4 regions of the Methylobacterium oryzisoli genome follow, and region 4 is predicted to be linked to each of the others. Evidence: predicted binding sites of a transcription regulator. Region 4 holds the regulator's gene; each other region holds the start of a gene.
The links. Region 4 encodes LexA, which represses DNA repair genes until DNA is damaged. Its sites were predicted from a motif close to TGTTCNNNNTGTGTTCNG; they were not measured.

Region 1 (2,195 bases), on a different contig from region 4:
GCACTCCGCGGGCTGTGTCCGGGTTGGCAGGACGCCGCCATCGCGTTTCAGGCGTTGGTAGCCGGGTGAGCTCTGATGTGGAGGGCTGAACGATGCGAGCTTCCGCTATTGCCACGCTGCTGATGATGAGCGTCCTGACCTCTGTGGCAGCCGCCCAGAGCGAGACCCCGCCGGCCAATCCGGCTAGTGCGGGCAAGCCCGCCAACCTCTGTCAGGAACTCGCCGCCTTCGTGCACCAGCCCCAGGAAGCCAAGAAGTCCGACAGCCAGCCGGCGCAACTCGCTGCCGCCGTGCAGGCTCCCAAGAACGCGGATCAGCCAGCCAAACCATCAGACGCCGCCGGTCAGCCGCAGCAAGCCTCTGGCATCAGCGGTCAGGTGTCATCCTCAGGACCTGGAGCATCAGGCCCTCAGGGCGCCACACAGAACACCGCAGCGCCCTCAGGAGCGACGGTGAACGTCGCACCGGCTCAGCAGCCTGGGCAGGCTCAGCCGGCGCCACAGGCTCAGGCCGCTCCGCCTGCGGGCAAGCCGTCGCCCGACATGATCACGAAGGCCGAGGACGCCATCGGCAGCAACGACCTGAGCCGCTGCCGGAGTGCCGCGCAGCAGATGCGGCGAGCCGGTGTCGTGATGCCGGCCCCGTTGCTCGCGCTTTCAGCCATGAACCCGAAGCTGCTTGAGGCCGCTCAACGTCCCTGAGCCGTACTCAAGCGACCCCGATCTCGAACTCCATCCCTCGTCCCGGTCCCTGATCGGAGTAGCTGACCAAGGCGTAGCCTCGCTCAGCTAGGGCGGCCTCCAGGCTGTCGCGCTGCTTGCGGAACAACTGGCCGATCGCGAGAGGCGTCAGGCGCGGATTGCCCCTCCTGAGCTGCTCAACCCCGATGTTGAGCGGTGCACTCTCTCGGTCCGCGATGCGGATGATGGCCGAGGCCAGCTCAGCAGCCTTCGTCTCCATGGCCGACTTTGCCTTGAACGCCATTCTGATCTCCCTCGCTGGATTGAAGCGCGCTCAGCTGTCCTGAAGGTTTTCGGCGAAGTCATCGGGCTACCTCGCCGAACTGGCCGAGGATGGCGATGCCCTCCAGTTCGCTTGTTTCGTCGTCCGCATCCCCATCACGCTCTCCTCGGCCTGCCGTCCCCGCTCCGCACAGCCCGCCAGCGTGGCCTTGACCGGGAACTCCCGGGGTGTTTGTTCTCTTTCCGTTCTAGCAGAACGGAGGGCAGCGGGTGAGTGTCTACCGGGTCGGCGAGGCGGCGGCGGATCGTAGCGGGCTGGTGCGCATCCCCTTCATGCGTACCAGCCTCTGCGCCGGCTTTCCCTCCCCGGCCGAGGACTTCATCGAGGGCGCCCTCGAACTCCCCCGCTGGCTCGCCCCCAACCCTGCCGCCACCTTCATCTGGCGCGTGCGCGGCTGGTGCATGAAGGGCGCCGGCATCCACGACCAGGACCTCGCCGTCGTCGACCGCTCGCTCCAGCCGAGCGCCGGCGCGGTGGTGGTGGCCGTCGTCAACGGCGAGATGAGCCTCAAGCGCCTCGTCATGCAGGGCAACCGGCTGGCGCTGACCTTCGACAATCCGGAGATGGAGGAGCTCTTCGCGCTTGACGAGCTGGAGGAGGGCCTGCTCTGGGGCGTGCTGCTGTTCTCGGTGCGCTGGCACCACGTCCGCCCGAGCAGCGTGCGATGAGCCGCGCCCTCGCGCTCGTCGATGGCAACAGCTTCTACTGCTCCTGCGAGCGCGTCTTCGATCCGCGTCTGACCGGCGTGCCGGTGATCGTGCTGTCGAACAACGACGGCTGCGCCATCGCCCGCACGGCCGAGGCCAAGGCGCTCGGGATCAGGATGGGCGTGCCCTACTTCCTGATCCGAAACCTGTGCCGGCGCGCGAAGGTGCGGGTGTTCAGCAGCAACTACGCCCTCTACGGCGACATGTCGGCGCGCACCAACGCGGTCTACCGGACCTTCGCGCCGGACGTGGAGGTCTACTCGATCGACGAGAGCTTCCTCGACCTCTCGGACGTGCGCGAGCGCGACCGCGTGGCCCTCGCCCGCGATCTGCGCGCGACCGTGCGGCGCTGGACCGGCATCCCGACCTGCGTCGGGATCGGGCCGACGAAGACGCTGGCCAAGCTCGCCAACCACATCGCCAAGAGCGTGCCGGAGCTGGGCGGCGTGTGCGACCTCTCCGACG
Region 2 (2,195 bases), on a different contig from region 4:
CCTTGCCGTCTCGGTCCTGCCCGAGAGCGCGCTCCGCCCGGGCATGCGCACGCTCAGCCCCGCCGAGGGCTTTCCCGCCCTGCCCGCCTGCCGCATCGGGCTGATGCGCCACCGCGCGGCCGAGCCGCTGCCGCTCGCCGACGCGCTCGCCACCCAGATCCGGCAGAGCCTGAGCAATCTCGGCGCCGCGGCCGAGTAGAGGAAAGCCCTGGCGTCAGGATCCGCTGAGGACGGCCACGACCTTCGTGCTGAGGTTCGTGTAGAGGTTCCGGGCGGAATCGCCGTAGAGCCCGATGCCGACGATGATCACCAGGAAGATCAGCGCGACGATGAGGCTGTACTCGAGCGCCGTCGCTCCCGATTCGTCGTTCAGGAAGCGGCGTGGCGAAAGGGCGCTCCGCCAAAAGCTGACCACGACGCTCTCCTGCTCCGACCAGCGGTAATCTACGGCGCAACCTCCTCACCATCCGTTAAGACGATGGCCGAAACGACCGGGTGCGCAGGCCCGGGGACATGCCAGATCCGCCCGATCCCCAAAGGGAGGGCGGATCTGGTCTTGGCTCACGTGTGCGCAGCCTCGGCTCAGCCCTTGCCGGTTGCTTTGCGCAGGGCGTCGATGCGCTCGGACGCCTCGGCCTTGTCGAGATCCGGGTCGAACGCCTTCCCGTCCCCCGCCTCTTCCGAAAGCGTCTTGAGGTAGGAGGCCTGGGCGCCGGTCATCGGCTCGTCGCCCGTGGTCCAGTCCTTCGGATCCTTGATGCGGTTCGACGCGTCGGTGCCCTTCGGGTCCGCATGATCGTGGCGTTCGGTCTTCCTGGCCGACATGACGGCTCCTCTGTGTTCACGCATTGTTCTCGATGCGGTCAACGCCGGAGACGCGCCACGGGTTCCGGAACGCGGGGGCGGGGCCCCGCGCTCCGGTGTCGCTCAGGCCGCCCGGGCCCGGGGCTGCACCTCGGCGCTGTAATCGTCCATCAGCGTGCGGGTCATGGCGGCGGGCTGGAACCGGTAGGGGCCGATCTCCGACACCGGCGTCACCTCGGCGGCGGAGCCGGTGATGAAGCACTCGGAGAACTCCGCCATCTCCTCGGGCCGGATGCGGCGCTCGATGACCTCGTAGCCGCGGCGGCGGGCGAGTTCGATCACCGTCTGCCGGGTGATGCCGTTGAGGAACCGGTCGGCGAGCGGCGTGTGGATCGCCCCGTCGCGGATGAAGAACACGTTCGCACCGGTGCACTCGGCGACGTTGTCCTCCCAGTCGAGCATCAGGGCGTCGGCGTAGCCCTTGTTCTCGGCCCGGTGCTTCGAGATGGTGCAGATCATATAGAGCCCCGCCGCCTTCGAGGAGGCGGGCGCGGTGCGCGGATCGGGCCGGCGATACTCGGCGAGGTCCAGGCGGATGCCCTTCATCTTGGTGGCCGGGTCGAAGTAGCTCGGCCATTCCCAGGCCGCGATGGCGAGGTGGATGGTGTTGGCCTGAGCCGAGACGCCCATCATCTCCGAACCGCGCCACGCCACCGGGCGCAGATAGGCGTCCGCGAGCCCGCTCTCCTTGAGCACGAGCTTCTTGGCGGCGTCGATCTCGGCCACCGAGAAGGGGATCTCGAAATCGAGCAGTTCGGCCGAGCGGCGCAGGCGCGCGGAATGCTCCGTGCACTTGAAGATCTCGCCGCCATAGGCGCGCTCGCCCTCGAACACGCAGGAGCCGTAGTGCAGCCCGTGGCTGAGTACGTGAATCTTCGCGTCCGCCCACGGCACCATGCGGCCGTCGAACCAGATGTGACCCTCACGCTGGTCGAAGGGGATGACGGACATGACGATGATCCTCGTATGCGGTTCGTTTCCGCTCAGGCGGCCGGCTCGCAACCTTCGGTCTTCGCAGCCGCGACAGACGTTCATTCGTTGCGTCGGCGGGGTTGACGCGTATCAACGGGGCTGAGATATGTCAACAAGGCTGACGTAAATGCGAGGGCCGTGCGCGGCTCTCGTCGGACCAGAGGGGACGACGGTGAAGCAGGCTGCCCGGACGCGACCCATCTCGCCTGAGCCACCCGACGCCGCCAACGAGGACACGCCGAACGAGACCCTGCCCGAGACCGGGCAAGCCCACGACCTGATCGAACTCCTGTTCTTCGCCTACCGCGACTTCGTTTCCGATCCCGACCGCATCCTGGAGGAGTACGGCTTCGGCCGCG
Region 3 (2,195 bases), on a different contig from region 4:
GCCGTTCGCCGCCGGTCTCGTCGACGAGCTTCAGCGCGACGCTCTGGCGCCCGCTGAACACCCGCCCGTCCGCCACCGTGCCGATCTGCTCGGGCGTCATCCGCCGCCGCTCGGCCACGAGGGTCTTGAACCACGAGAAGGTGTCGCCGACGATCGCCTGGAGCGCGGCCCGCGCCTCCGGCGAGGTCGGGTGGAACGCGCTCGGCTCGGCCTTGAGGGGCGAGGACTTCACCTCCTCGACCCGCACGCCGACCTTGTCGAGCAGGCCCGACAGGTCGGGGTACTGGAACAGCACGCCGATCGAGCCGACGAGGGCGGTCTCGCGCGCCACGATGTGGTCGGCGGCGAGCGCCGTGATGTAGGCGCCCGAGGCCGCGGTGCCGTCCACGAAGGCGACGACCGGCTTCTTCTCGGCGAGCTGGCGCAGGTTGCGGAAGAGTTCTTCGGAGCCCGTGGTGGTGCCGCCCGGCGAGTTGATCGAGACGATCACCCCGGAGACCGCCCGGGACTCGCCGACCCGCTTCATCAGATCGCGGGTCTTCTCGCTGCCCGCGATGAAGCCGTCGATGCTGATGCGGGCGATCTGCGGCGTGACGGCGACGAACCGGCCGCCGCCCGCGGCGCGCCAGCCGACCGCGCCCACCGCGACGATCAGCGCCCCGATCCCGAGGACGCGCCAGAAGGACAGCTTCCGGCGCAGGGAGCGTCGGTCGAGGAGAAGTTCGGCATCGATGGCCATGCGGCGCTCGTGTTCCTCATGTCGGGCCGGAACGGGCCGCACAAGTCCTTGGCGCGCCTCGTTCCCGGCGCTGTTCTACCCCCGCCCTTCGCGGAGCGGCAAGAGCGTGCGCGGAGGCGGATCGGGGCCTTTCGCATGCGCCGGGGGCAGACCGGGACGATTTGCGCCGCCCGCCCGGCCCGCCGGCTGTTGCCGCTGTACGTATTTTGTTCTAGCACTCGGCGCCGAGGGATGATTCCGGAGAATCCTCCGGCCCTCCTTCCCAGCGGTGCCCTCCGGCCCGGATCGTGCAGCCTCGGCGATCGACCGGTCCGGGCGCCCTCCCCGCCGCATGACCCGCTTCGAGCCCCGGCATGGCCCCTCTCGACACGATGTTCGACCATGCGGCCGAGGGCCGCGTCATCGCGGTGCGCGGCGCGCGCGAGCACAACCTGAAGAACGTCGACCTCGTGATCCCGCGCGACAAGCTCGTGGTCTTCACCGGGCTGTCGGGCTCGGGCAAGTCGTCGCTCGCCTTCGACACCATCTACGCGGAGGGGCAGCGCCGCTACGTCGAGTCGCTCTCGGCCTACGCCCGCCAGTTCCTGGAGATGATGTCGAAGCCCGACGTCGACCAGATCGACGGTCTGTCGCCCGCCATCTCCATCGAGCAGAAGACCACCTCCAAGAATCCGCGCTCGACGGTCGGCACCGTCACGGAGATCTACGACTACATGCGCCTGCTGTGGGCGCGGGTCGGCATCCCGTACTCCCCCGCCACTGGCTTGCCGATCGAGAGCCAGACCGTCTCGCAGATGGTCGACCGCGTGCTGGCGCTGCCGGAGAAGACCCGCGCCTACCTGCTGGCGCCGGTGGTGCGCGGGCGCAAGGGCGAGTACCGCAAGGAGATCGCCGAGTATCAGCGCCGCGGCTTCCAGCGGCTGCGCATCGACGGCGAGTACTACCCGATCGACGACGCGCCCAAGCTCGACAAGAAGCTCAAGCACGACATCGACGTGGTGGTGGACCGCATCGTGGTGCGGCCCGACATGGCCTCGCGGCTGGCCGATTCCTTCGAGACCGCGCTCGAGCTCGCGGACGGCATCGCGGTGATCGAGCTGGCGGACGCCCCCGAGGGCGCGGCGCCCGAGCGGATCACCTTCTCGTCGCGCTTCGCCTGCCCGGTCTCGGGCTTCACGATCCCCGAGATCGAGCCGCGGCTGTTCTCGTTCAACAACCCGTTCGGCGCCTGCCCGACCTGCGGCGGCATCGGGCACGAGATGCGCATCGACCCGACGCTGGTCATCGCCGACGAGGCGCTGAGCCTCGACCGCGGCGCCATCGCGCCCTGGGCGAAGTCGACCTCGCCCTATTACGGTCAGACCCTCGACGCGCTCGCCCGCCACTACCGCTTCCGCACCGACCTGCCCTGGGGCAAGCTCACGGCGGCGGCGCGCCAGGTGGTGCTGTTCGGCTC
Region 4 (2,195 bases):
CGTCGGGATCGGTGGCGAAGAAGAACCGGGCGAGCGTGCGGCCCTGGTGCTGGAAGTCCTTCACGGGCGTCGCGGGCAGGCCCTCGCGCTCGAAGCGCGCGTGCTCGGCCTCGACATCGTCCACCACCACCGCGAGGTGGCCGTAGCCGTTGCCGATCTCGTAGGGCTCCTGCCGGTCGAAGTTGACCGTGAGTTCGAGCTCGAAGGGCGAGGCGGGGTCGCGCAGGTAGACGAGCGCGAAGGTGTCGAACGCGAAGCGGTCGGCGACCTCCAGGCCGAAGGCGCGGGCATAGTACTCGCACGAGCGGGCCTCGTCGCGGACGCGGATCATGGAATGAACGGGCTTGGCCATCGGGAAACGACTTCTCCTGGACTTGCGGCCGGTGCCGGTGTGTCTGCACGCCCCGATCGTAGCCGGCGGCCGGGGCCGCAGGTGGTAGCGGGCTGTTGCGGGGCCGATCCCGCCGGCCGTCAGGGCGGAGTCGGCGCAGGTCGAGAATCGGTGCAGACGTGTGGACGAGGCCGCTTCATCCGCGGCACGACGCCAAGCCGCTTGCGGAACACTTGAGGAACGCTTACCATGTTCGCGATTTGTTTCGATCAGCGTGCCCGCGCAGGCGATGAGAGTGACCCATGCTCACCCGTAAGCAGTTGGACCTGCTCCGCTTCATCCAGCAGCGGATGCGCGAGACGGGCGTCCCCCCGTCCTTCGACGAGATGAAGGACGCCCTCGACCTCAAGTCCAAGTCGGGCATCCACCGACTGATCACGGCGCTGGAGGAGCGGGGCTTCCTGCGCCGGCTGCCGAATCGCGCCCGGGCGATCGAGGTGATCCGCCTGCCCGAGACGGTGAGCGCGCCCTCCGCCGAGGTGGTGCGCTTCAACCCGAGCGTGGTCGAGGGCGGGCGCGCCAAGGAGCCGGTCGCCAAGCCCGCCATGCCCGCCGGGGTGGCGGTGGACGATCACCGGTCGGGCTCGGTGGCCATCCCGGTGATGGGCCGCATCGCCGCCGGTACGCCGATCTCGGCGATCCAGTCCCAGAGCCGCAGCGTGGCGATGTCGCCCGACTTCCTGGCCGGCGGCGAGCATTACGCGCTCGAAGTGCGCGGCGACTCGATGATCGAGGCGGGCATCCTCGACGGCGACCTCGTGGTGATCCGCCGGCAGGAGACGGCCAATACCGGCGACATCGTGGTGGCGCTGATCGACGACGAGGAGGCCACGCTCAAGCGCCTGCGCCGCCGCGGCTCGTCGATCGCCCTCGAGGCCGCCAACCCGGCCTACGAGACCCGCGTGCTCGGCCCGGACCGCGTGCGCATCCAGGGCCGGCTCGTCAGCCTGATCCGCAAGTACTGACGGCCTGGTTCCGGATCATCCTCCGGGACATCGTGCCCGGAGGCATCGTGGCGATCATCGAAGGCCCGCGCGACTCCCCGCGCGGGCCTTCGGCGTTCCGGGACATCGTCGGGTCGTAACCCATCCTGCCTCGAGGGCAGGCGCTCGCTCGAAGGAATCCAAAGAAGCGGCACAACGGCGTCGTAGTATCTGACCTTGCGTCCGTCCCAACGGCCTGCGAGCACGGCCCTTCGCGGGATCGCCGAAGCTAGAGGAAAGCTTAACCATCAATCCGGCAAAGTGCCGGGATGATCGCGGTGGGCCGTGGGCCCGCCGGCAGATCTCCTCCTGTGCCGATGAAGGCCTGCGGAACGCGACGATGACCGACGGCTTCATTCTCCTGGTCTCGGACGATCCCAAGAAAGCCCACTCGCTCGCCCACAGCGTCACCTGCCACCTGCCCTGCCGGGTGATCGAACCCGGGCAGCGCCAACCGCCCGGCACCGTGCTCGCCGTGTTGCTCGACGTCGCCCTCGACGATCCATCCCTCCTGGCGAGCCTGCGCGGCCTGATGAGCCATCTGCGCGCCCGCATGAGACCCTGCCTGTGCCTGGCGCGGGACCTGACGCCGGCCACGCTCGCCAAGGCGCGGGCGCTCGGGGCCTCCCGGATCCTGCCGCCCTTCACCTCCCGCGCCGCCCTGTCCGCCGCCCTTCTCGATCTCGTGCAGGTGTCCGCGGCCGAGCGCGCGCGCGAGCCGCGGGTGCAGATCCGCGCTCAAGCCGTCGAGGCCTGCGCGCTCGTGACCGGCCTGTTCGATGCCGCGGAATCCGGCCGGGCGCTGTCCCACGAGGATGTCG

Region 1: the regulator LexA is predicted to act here: its motif matches at 1,196-1,213, upstream of ACKUB9_RS29150 (LexA family protein).
Region 2: the regulator LexA is predicted to act here: its motif matches at 839-856, upstream of ACKUB9_RS15585 (DUF3072 domain-containing protein).
Region 3: the regulator LexA is predicted to act here: its motif matches at 936-953, upstream of uvrA (excinuclease ABC subunit UvrA).

What each region holds. Positions count from the first base shown of each region.
Region 1 covers NZ_JBKIBX010000048.1:8,633-10,827, forward strand. Annotated here, with positions in the region: gene ACKUB9_RS29140 (hypothetical protein) at 93-701, shown strand; gene ACKUB9_RS29145 (adenylosuccinate synthase) at 709-984, opposite strand; gene ACKUB9_RS29150 (LexA family protein) at 1,233-1,691, shown strand; gene ACKUB9_RS29155 (Y-family DNA polymerase) at 1,688-2,195, shown strand, end outside.
Region 2 covers NZ_JBKIBX010000014.1:84,361-86,555, reverse strand. Annotated here, with positions in the region: gene ACKUB9_RS15595 (LysR substrate-binding domain-containing protein) at 1-199, shown strand, start outside; gene ACKUB9_RS15590 (Flp family type IVb pilin) at 215-415, opposite strand; gene ACKUB9_RS15585 (DUF3072 domain-containing protein) at 583-825, opposite strand; gene ACKUB9_RS15580 (branched-chain amino acid aminotransferase) at 928-1,815, opposite strand; gene ACKUB9_RS15575 (MarR family winged helix-turn-helix transcriptional regulator) at 1,964-2,195, shown strand, end outside.
Region 3 covers NZ_JBKIBX010000019.1:11,821-14,015, forward strand. Annotated here, with positions in the region: gene sppA (signal peptide peptidase SppA) at 1-739, opposite strand, end outside; gene uvrA (excinuclease ABC subunit UvrA) at 1,093-2,195, shown strand, end outside.
Region 4 covers NZ_JBKIBX010000009.1:33,442-35,636, reverse strand. Annotated here, with positions in the region: gene ACKUB9_RS10935 (VOC family protein) at 1-352, opposite strand, end outside; gene lexA (transcriptional repressor LexA) at 634-1,356, shown strand; gene ACKUB9_RS10925 (HD-GYP domain-containing protein) at 1,715-2,195, shown strand, end outside.